Regions from separate parts of the Salmonella sp. FC25216 genome, predicted to be linked through region 3. Evidence: predicted binding sites of a transcription regulator. Region 3 holds the regulator's gene; each other region holds the start of a gene.
The links. The regulator LexA, encoded in region 3, represses DNA repair genes until DNA is damaged. The targets are predictions, from matches to a motif close to TNCTGTATGTACATACAGNA.
Positions count from the first base shown of each region.

Region 1: AC3G3F_RS17385 (metal-dependent hydrolase) is a predicted target of LexA. The motif match lies at 1,450-1,469, and genes of this name have one in related genera.
Region 2: umuD (translesion error-prone DNA polymerase V autoproteolytic subunit) is a predicted target of LexA. The motif match lies at 1,344-1,363, and genes of this name have one in related genera.

Region 1 covers NZ_JBDGON010000008.1:167,267-170,761, forward strand. The annotation lists gene AC3G3F_RS17375 (YniB family protein) at 1-517, opposite strand, end outside; gene hxpB (hexitol phosphatase HxpB) at 666-1,334, shown strand; gene AC3G3F_RS17385 (metal-dependent hydrolase) at 1,472-2,071, shown strand; gene tcyP (cystine/sulfocysteine:cation symporter) at 2,208-3,495, shown strand, end outside.
Region 2 covers NZ_JBDGON010000012.1:105,140-108,634, reverse strand. The annotation lists gene AC3G3F_RS20360 (Y-family DNA polymerase) at 1-899, opposite strand, end outside; gene umuD (translesion error-prone DNA polymerase V autoproteolytic subunit) at 899-1,327, opposite strand; gene parM (plasmid segregation protein ParM domain-containing protein) at 1,630-2,598, shown strand; gene AC3G3F_RS20345 (plasmid partitioning/stability family protein) at 2,601-3,245, shown strand; gene AC3G3F_RS20340 (hypothetical protein) at 3,332-3,495, shown strand, end outside.
Region 3 covers NZ_JBDGON010000001.1:698,087-701,581, reverse strand. The annotation lists gene plsB (glycerol-3-phosphate 1-O-acyltransferase PlsB) at 1-923, opposite strand, end outside; gene AC3G3F_RS03215 (diacylglycerol kinase) at 1,094-1,462, shown strand; gene lexA (transcriptional repressor LexA) at 1,571-2,179, shown strand; gene dinF (MATE family efflux transporter DinF) at 2,353-3,495, shown strand, end outside.

The DNA.
Region 1 (3,495 bases), on a different contig from region 3:
AAAAGAAAAAGTAGCCGAGCACGATAATAATGACTGGCAAAATATAGAGCGGGAAAAACTGTAAAAAGATGGTATGGTGCGGCACCACGATACGTGACTCTATCTGCTCACGCGTTAACCCTTCCGCGCCTTTTGCTTTTTCCAGAATCAACTGATCTTCCACGCCTTCACGTAAAAAACGCGACTGGCGGCTCATTCTGGCGCCGGAATCCTGCATCGCCAGCCCGACAAAAATCAGGATAAAAATCAGCCAGAAACCGATATTCAGGCTTCCCTGAAAATTTGGCGTCGGCGAGTTGTACCAAAAAACATTCAGAAACGGTGTATTCACGCGCATCATGTCTATCATTACGTGGGTAAAATCCAGCATTACCGCATTTATCCCCTCCTGCTTTTCACTGTGCGCATACATAAATTTAAGGACTGAAATGAGAGTAGAAAGCAGCGCTGGAATAAAAATAACCCACCCTACAACTCTTTTTAGGATTGCAATGCGTCCAGCTTGTTGATACGTCATGAGTTCCCCTTGATAAAGACGCGTCGTTTTGGCCTAAGTCTACCTGTTGATTCCCATTTTCGCCTGATCTTTAAGGGCGATATACTAAGAACATAGTCATAATGAACGCTTAATCCGTTATTTTTTAATCTCAACAGGAGAGGTTGTGATGTCAACCCCGCGTCAAATTCTTGCGGCAATTTTCGATATGGATGGACTACTGATCGATTCCGAACCGCTCTGGGATCGCGCTGAACTGGATGTGATAGCAAGTTTAGGCGTAGATATTACTCGACGCCATGAGATGCCCGACACGCTTGGGCTACGCATTGATATGGTTGTGGACCTCTGGTTTGCGCAGCAACCGTGGAACGGCCCCGATCGCCAGGAAGTGACAAACCGTGTTATTGCCCGCGCGATTACGCTTATCGAAGAGACACGCCCTCTTTTGCCGGGCGTGCGTGAGGCCGTGGCGCTGTGCAAAGCGCAGGGGCTATTAGTAGGGCTGGCCTCGGCATCGCCGCTACATATGCTGGAAAAAGTGCTCACCATGTTTGAACTACGCGACAGTTTTGACGCACTGGCTTCTGCGGAAAAATTGCCCTACAGCAAACCGCACCCACAGGTCTATCTGGATTGTGCGGCCAAATTAGGCGTTGATCCATTAACCTGCGTGGCGCTGGAGGACTCGGTGAATGGTTTAATCGCGGCAAAGGCGGCACGAATGCGCGCTATTGTAGTGCCGGCAGAAGAGAGCCAGCACGATCCGCGCTTTGCGCTGGCGAATGTCAAACTTAACTCGCTGACGGGGCTGACGGCGACGCATCTACTCGGTTAAGATGTTTCCGAAACGAAGTCAACCGTCGATTAGCCGCTGAGCCAGGTGGCAAGCGGCTTTGACAGAGACAAAGAGTTACAACGTCACCACTTCCGCCTACTGTATAAAAACCCTATACTGTATGAATTGACAGTTTGGTGGGTTTTATCATGACGGCGGAAGGACATCTTCTTTTTTCTATAGCCAGCGCGGTTTTCGCCAAGAATGCCGAGTTAACGCCTGTCCTTGCGCAGGGCGACTGGTGGCATATTATTCCTTCGGCTATTTTGACCTGCCTGCTGCCGGATATCGACCACCCCAAATCTTTTCTGGGTCAGCGCCTGAAATGGGTATCGAAACCGATCGCCCGAGCATTCGGTCACCGGGGGTTTACCCATAGCCTGCTGGCGGTCTTTGCCCTACTGGCGACCTTTTATCTCAAGGTACCGGATACGTGGATTATCCCGGCGGATGCGCTGCAAGGCATGGTACTCGGCTATTTAAGCCATATCGTCGCGGATATGCTCACGCCCGCGGGCGTTCCCTTACTGTGGCCGTGCCGCTGGCGTTTCCGCCTGCCTATTCTGGCGCCGCGCAAAGGCAATCAACTGGAGCGATTTTTATGTATGGCGTTGTTTGCCTGGGCGGTGTGGATGCCGCAGTCGATTCCGGAAAATAGTGCCATACGCTGGTCTTCGCAGATGATCACTATCCTGCAAATGCAGTTCAATCGTTTTATAAATCACCAGATTGATTAGTAAATCAACGCCAAAGTCATTTTTGGCATAAACCATTCCATTTGAATATAAGAGCCAGCTCACAGTTCTGCTAATCTTGCGCCAACAGAATCGCTAAAACACAGCGCTTCATAATAAAAAAATCAGGAGAACGGGGATGAATTTTCCATTAATCGCGAACATTGCGGTGTTCGTCATTCTGCTGTTTGTACTGGCGCAGGCCCGTCATAAACAGTGGAGTCTGGCTAAAAAAGTACTTGTCGGCCTTGTGATGGGCGTGATCTTTGGTCTGGCCCTGCACACCATTTATGGCGCTGACAGTCAGGTGTTAAAAGACTCCATTCAGTGGTTCAATATTGTCGGCAACGGTTATGTGCAATTGCTGCAAATGATTGTGATGCCGCTGGTATTCGCCTCTATTTTAAGCGCCGTGGCACGACTGCATAATGCCTCTCAATTGGGAAAAATCAGTTTTCTGACTATTGGCACGCTGCTATTTACTACCCTTATCGCGGCGCTGGTGGGCGTGCTGGTAACCAACCTGTTCGGATTGACGGCGGAAGGACTGGTTCAGGGCGGCGCGGAAACCGCGCGTCTGAATGCCATTGAGACGAGTTATGTCGGCAAAGTGGCCGATCTCAGCATGCCGCAACTGGTGCTCTCTTTTGTGCCGAAAAACCCGTTTGCGGATCTGACTGGCGCAAACCCTACGTCTATTATCAGCGTGGTGATTTTCGCCGCGTTTCTGGGCGTTGCCGCGCTCAAACTGCTGAAAGATGATGCGCCAAAAGGCGAGCGCGTGCTTGTTGCTATCGATACCCTGCAAAGCTGGGTGATGAAGCTGGTGCGTCTGGTGATGCAACTTACGCCTTACGGCGTACTGGCGCTGATGACTAAAGTGGTTGCCGGCTCTAACCTGCAGGACATCATTAAGCTTGGAAGCTTCGTGGTAGCGTCATATCTTGGTCTGGCGATAATGTTTGTGGTTCACGGCATACTATTGGGCGTGAACGGGATTAGCCCGCTGAAATATTTCCGCAAGGTATGGCCGGTGCTGACATTTGCCTTTACCAGCCGCTCCAGCGCCGCCTCCATTCCCCTAAATGTCGAAGCGCAAACCCGCCGCCTGGGCGTGCCGGAGTCCATCGCCAGCTTTGCTGCCTCTTTTGGCGCAACCATCGGTCAAAACGGTTGCGCCGGTCTTTATCCTGCGATGCTGGCGGTAATGGTTGCGCCGACGGTCGGCATCAACCCCTTAGACCCCGTATGGATAGCCACGCTGGTGGGTATCGTTACCGTAAGTTCGGCGGGTGTTGCCGGCGTTGGCGGCGGCGCGACCTTCGCCGCGCTGATTGTGCTGCCTGCCATGGGCTTACCGGTCACGCTGGTCGCGCTGTTAATCTCCGTCGAACCGTTGATTGATATGGGCCGTACCGCACTGAACG
Region 2 (3,495 bases), on a different contig from region 3:
ACGGCAAAAGGTGATGTTTTAACGAAGACAGCAATATGCCGGCAGAACTGGCGTTCACCACGTAGTTTCTCGGCCGCTCGCTCTGCATGCTGGCAGATGGCCTGACGTAGCGCTTCGTAAGTTGTGACACGTTCACCAAAACTCCGGCTGCAGATTATCTGCTGTTTTGGTGAGGGGGCTTCTTCCAGTGATATACAGCTTACACCATTGAGTTCGCGGACCGTTCTCTCCAGCACAACATTAAAATTTTTCCGGATGAAGGCCGGATTCGCGCGGGCCAGCTGCAGTGCAGTGGTTATACCCATTGTGCTCAGTTTCCTGGATATCCTGCGACCAACTCCCCAGATTTCCTCGACCGGCTGGAGCGAGAGCAGTTTTGTCGTGCGTCGGGGGTTACCCGTTGTTAATGCCAGTACGCCACCAAATTGTGGCCATTCCTTCGATGCCCACTGCGCGCTTTTTGCCAGCGTTTTGGTTGGCCCCATGCCCACGCCGATAGTCAGGCCGGTCCCGTTCCGGACGTGTTCACGCAACTGTCGGCCAAAGTCTTCAAAGTCAATGCAACTGTCAATACCACTCACGTCAAGAAACATTTCATCAATAGAATACTGCTCCACGCGCGGCGCCAGTTCCTCGAGATGAGACATTACCCTGTTCGACATAGACGCATAGAGCTCGTAATTGCTTGAGAACGCGATGACCGGCTCCGGGAATTGTGTCATCTTCAGCTGGAACCACGGTACCCCCATTTTTATGCCCAGCCGTTTTGCTTCGGGGCTGCGGGCGATTACACAACCATCATTATTGGACAGAACGACAACCGGTTTGTTTCGCAAATCGGGACGAAATACTTTCTCGCAGCTCGCGTAGAAGCTGTTGACGTCAGCCAGGGCGTACATCAGTCCCGTCCCCGTGTCTTATGTACGAATGCCGTAACGACCCCAAATATCTGCAGGTTATCGGGATCTGGCCAAAGGGTAGGGTAGTCCGGGTTCATCGCCTGTAACCCCGGTCGTGGCGTCAACAGCAGCTTTTTGACCGTGAACTCTCCGTCAATTTCCGCGATCACGATGTCGCCGTGCTGAGGACGTTCTGCCTTGTCCACAATCAGCAGATCGCCGCTGTGCAGACCCATATCCCGCATAGAGTTGCCGATGGCTCTGACAAAGTAAGTTGAACTGCGACGCTGAATACAATACTCGTTCAGATCCAGTTCAGATTCTGTGTAGTCCGCTGCCGGCGAAGGAAAACCTGCCTGGCACCGCTCCAGAAACAGTGGGGCGGAAAAAGGCTCAGCGGTTGATGCCGCCGAATAAAGACGAAGCATATGCACTCCTTATTTTTACTGTTTTTATATACAGTATTATTGAGTATTTTCCCCGGGTTTCAACATGAATCTTTCAGATTGCATATAACCTTCTGTCTTGACTCAGGAAAAATTCACACTGGCTGTAGCACACAGTTAATTGAACTACGAAAAGTGTCATTTTGATGATTTTAAAAGTAAATAATCATCTAAATATCTTTTTTGGCTTCTTATAAATACCCAAAATGATGTTTTTATGTTGCCTTTTGTGGTTCACTACTTTATTATATGACCAACGTGGTGATTTTAAGGAAATCAAAATGATTAACATTTTCTGTGACGATGGTTCCACTAACGTTAAGCTTGCCTGGTTTGAAAACGATATTCTGAAGACGTCCGTTTCACCTAACTCGTTTCGCCACGGCTGGAAAGTGGATTTCGGCGGTCCGGTATTCAATTACATGGTCTCCGGCCTGAAATACACCTGGGATGCGGTCAGCCGGGAAGCGGTATCAACCACAAACGTGGAATACCAGTACGGCGATCTCAATTTACTGGCGGTACATCACGCGTTACTGAACTGTGGCCTGAGCCCGCAGGATGTATCGCTGACAGTAACGCTGCCACTGAGTGAGTATTACGACCAGGACTGCCAGAAAAATGAGGAAAATATCAGCCGCAAAAAAGCTAACCTGATGCGCGATATTTCTCTCAACAAGGGAGTAACGTTTACAATCAAAGACGTCAGTGTTATGCCTGAGTCATTGCCGGCGGCGTTCTCCCGCCTGGCTGAAATTAAGCCCGGCCCAGGAGAGTCAACGTTGATCATTGACCTCGGAGGAACAACGCTGGATGCGGGGGTGATCGTGGGACAATTTGAAGATATCAGCGCCATCCATGGGAACCCGACCATTGGGGTATCTGTTGTCACTCAGGCTGCGCAGGGAGCCCTGCGTGCTGCGGAAAGTGAAACCAGTCCGCTGATTGCTGACAGGGTCATTCGGGAACGAAAAGATCGTGCATTTCTTCACAGCATCATTAATGATTCGACCAGAATTGGATATGTCACTGACAAAATAGAAGAGGCTATCGGAGCGCTGGGAGCCAGAGTGGTGAGTGAACTTACACGCTTCCGTAACGTGAACCGTGTTCTGCTTACAGGTGGTGGTGCTCCGCTCATCGAAGAAAGCGTTCGTCGCGCCTGGCCGCTTGCCGCCGACCGGATCGAGGTTATCAAAGATCCTCAGCTGGCACTGGCGCGGGAGATAGCGCTCTTCAAACACGAGGACTGATTGTGTCTGCCGGAAATTTCTTTCTCTACCTGAATCATGATGATCATACGGATATGCGTGCCCTGGCCACTATTGAGTCAGTGTCCCGCCCATTACGCGGAGAGTTTATTCGCGTCGCGTCCGTGGCTGGATCGGTTCTTTACCGGATTGATGTCCGTCTGCCGCCAATGTTGGGCGCTATGTTTGCAGGCACAATTACGCCATCGCAGTTTGCCGGTATACTGGCATTACTGCGGGGAACCGGAGAGACTGATGTTTCAGGAGAGGGAAAGGTGTATCCATGGATTCCGGGCAGATATACCGGCACGTCTCAGCGCCGTCGGTTGATACTGCAACTGGAGGATGATGTGTGCGCCAGCCTGGTACTCCCTCTGCTGGATGATGCTTCTGACCGGCAACGTATGACACTTCTGCGCAGTCTGATGATCGCAGGTTGTGTACTTCATGAGCTCGATCAACGATTTCCCCGGTTGCTCGCCAGCATGCCGGAGCCTCCTGCCACCCTGGATGCCCTGCAGCACCTGGCTACGGGATTATTTAAGGAGAGGGGGCTGAGTATGCCCCTGCCCGGAGAGGTAAAAAGTACCGGGCCGGAGTCCTCTCCTGAAATCAGCGTCGCGCGGGCGAATATGAAAAAATTATTTTAATGGCGTATGCCTGTGAAAATCACCAGGACGGTGATGTGGAAAAATAGTGAACTTCCCGATATGCAGGGATTAACGGAGGCATTCTGATGACCGATCTCAGGGAGTATGGTAAGCAAATCCGACAATTCCTCAAGCTGGCTCGGGAGCTGCAGACACTGAATATTGTTGAGGATTTCGAAAATAAGACGCTGACTGAAATCCGGGAAGTGTTAACCCGGCGTTCTTCTCCGGGGACAGGCTATAAAGATGC
Region 3 (3,495 bases):
CTGCGGTGACAGGGCACATAGACGATTTCATGCCCGTCGTGCGCCAGTTGGCGTACGCGCTCGGCGTTATGCACGTTAATCCCCTGGTAAAGCCGGTTCCAGGTAAACCCCAAAATCCTGTCGGTCAAACGAATCATCTCGTAAGAGAAGTTCGCCGCGATCTCTTCCATCAGCGCAATGGCGTTTTGCTGCGCTTTTTCATGAGAGATTTTCTTACTGCGCGCTTCGTCTTCTACCGCGCGGGCGATAGCTTTCGAGGCCAGCAGTTTGTTAAATAGATCCTGACGGGCGGGCAGGCGTGGGCCAACAGCCGCCAGGCGCTGGCGAGCAAAGTGCATACGCGCCACGCGCGCCAGTTTCTGTGCGATGATTTTATCGGTGCCGTGTTCATCAGCCATGCGACGTAATGAGACGGACGGCGAGAATCGGACAAAGCTATCGCGACCCAGCCAGGAGATGGCAAAAAATTTCTGTACGCCGTTCATCATACGTAGAGGCGGGTTCTCTTCTCCCTTTTCACGACCCGGCGCGCGGCCAAACATCACGGAAACGGGCACCATCTGCACGTCCAAAGCCGGATTACTACGATGCAGATCGAGATAATCGTGAAAAAGTTTCACCGACTCTTCTTTTGGCGTGTAATACGTAAAGACGCGCGGTCCGCCGTGAATAAATACATAGCGCGGCAACAGCGCGCCGTCGATCTCCAGCGGCTCCAGCGGATCCGGGAGATCGTGCGCCAGACATTGAGCGCGCAGCGTCAGTAAGTCCGCTTTTGAGTTGTATGGCAAGACATACATAATGGGACGAGAAGTATCGAGTCCCAATTCCTGAGCGGGTTCCGCCGGAATAGACTTGCTTTTTACCAGTATGCTTAATGGTAAATTCAGTAATTTGTAGTAAATTCGTGGCCAGCCGGACATAAACGATGTAAAGCCTCTGGTTAATAATGCAAATGCGCTGCAAGGATATCAGAAAGTTTAGCGAATTTCTGTTGTATCCCGTCATACTTCGCGCTGCGTTACGGTAGTCCGAATCGTGCGGGGCAACCGTATAATGTCATTGACGTTAATAATGTAAAAAGGTTCTTTTGATGGCCAATAATACCACTGGATTTACCAGAATTATCAAAGCGGCAGGGTATTCCTGGAAAGGATTTCGCGCCGCATGGACTCACGAAGCTGCGTTTCGCCAGGAAAGCCTCGCGGTATTGCTGGGCGTCGTCATCGCCTGCTGGCTGGATGTGGATGCGATTACCCGTGTGTTATTGATAGGTTCCGTTTTACTTATCATGATTGTTGAAATCCTCAACAGCGCTATTGAAGCGGTCGTTGATCGCATTGGTTCTGAATACCATGAGCTTTCCGGCCGCGCGAAAGATATGGGATCGGCTGCGGTACTGCTGTCTATTTTCGTTGCCCTGATGACCTGGGGCATCCTGTTATGGTCACATTTTCGATAAAGGTTCCAAATTTTATAAATCTCTTGTTTTTTGCGCCGTTTGTGGTTCCAAAATCACCTTTAACTGTATATACTCACAGCATGACTGTATATACACCCAGGGGGCGGAATGAAAGCGTTAACGGCCAGGCAACAAGAGGTGTTTGATCTCATTCGGGATCACATCAGCCAGACAGGTATGCCACCGACGCGTGCGGAAATCGCGCAGCGTTTGGGGTTCCGTTCCCCAAACGCTGCGGAAGAACACCTTAAAGCGCTGGCGCGCAAAGGGGTGCTTGAAATCGTTTCCGGCGCATCGCGAGGCATCCGTCTGTTACAGGAAGAAGAGGACGGATTACCGCTTGTCGGGCGTGTCGCGGCGGGCGAGCCGCTTCTGGCGCAGCAGCATATTGAAGGCCATTATCAGGTCGATCCTTCTTTATTCAAACCCAGCGCCGATTTCCTGCTGCGCGTGAGCGGTATGTCGATGAAAGACATCGGTATTATGGATGGGGATTTGCTGGCGGTACATAAAACGCAGGACGTGCGCAATGGCCAGGTGGTTGTCGCTCGCATTGACGATGAAGTGACAGTAAAACGCCTGAAAAAGCAGGGCAATAAAGTGGAGCTGCTGCCGGAAAACAGCGAGTTTACACCGATAGTGGTGGATCTGCGCGAGCAAAGCTTTACGATTGAAGGGCTGGCGGTAGGTGTTATTCGCAACGGGGAATGGTTGTAATCTCTTAATCTCCTTGTACGCCGCCATCCGGCAATCTTGTCCTGATGGCGCTGTGCTTATCAGGCCTACGGGAATGCAGTTGCTGAAATGATTAATTTGTAGGCCGGATAAGGTGTTACGCTGCCATCCGGCAATGAGCACGTTTCGTTTAACTCCTTGTCAGGCTTTTCTCCATGCCGTTTTTTACCTCTTCTGATAAAGCTCTCTGGCGTCTTGCGTTGCCGATGATTTTTTCTAACATCACCGTTCCCTTACTGGGACTGGTCGATACGGCGGTGATTGGTCATCTGGACAGCCCGGTTTATCTGGGCGGTGTGGCGGTGGGAGCGACTGCCACCAGCTTTCTTTTCATGCTGCTGCTATTTCTACGTATGAGTACTACTGGGCTAACGGCGCAGGCATTTGGCGCCAAAAATCCACTGGCGTTAGCCCGGGCGCTCATTCAGCCGTTGTTACTGGCGCTGGGCGCTGGCGTGATGATTGTGCTATTTCGCACGCCGCTTATCGAGCTGGCTTTACATATTGTCGGCGGGAACGACGCTGTCCTGGTACAGGCGAGACAATTCCTTGAAATTCGTTGGCTAAGCGCTCCCGCGTCACTGGCGAATCTGGTGCTGCTCGGTTGGCTGTTAGGCGTCCAGTATGCGCGGGCACCCGTTATCTTGTTGGTCGTGGGCAATATCCTCAACATCACGCTCGACCTGTGGCTGGTGATGGGGCTTCATATGAACGTGCAGGGTGCCGCCCTGGCGACGGTCATCGCAGAATATGCCACGTTACTGATCGGCTTCATGATGGTGCGTAAAGTTCTCCATCTCCGCGGCGTGTCGCTGGATATGCTAAAACAGGCCTGGCGCGGCAACGTGCGCCGTCTTTTGGCGCTCAATCGCGATATCATGCTGCGCTCATTGCTCCTTCAGCTTTGTTTTGGCGCAATCACGGTGTCAGGCGCGCGGCTGGGCAGCGATATTATCGCGGTAAATGCAGTACTGATGACATTACTCACCTTTACGGCCTATGCGCTGGACGGCTTTGCTTATGCGGTAGAAGCGCACTCCGGTCAGGCTTACGGCGCGCGTGACGGTAGCAAGCTACTGGATGTCTGGCGAGCGGCGTGTCGCCAGTCAGGAATTGTGGCCTTGTTGTTTTCCACAGTCTATGCCCTGGCAGGCGAACATATTGTCGCGTTACTGACCTCATTGCCGCAAATACAGCTACTGGCGGATCGGTATCTTCTCTGGCAGGTGGTATTACCGCTGGTGGGCGTATGGTGCTATCTGCTTGACGGCATGTTTATTGGCGCGACGCGCGCCGCC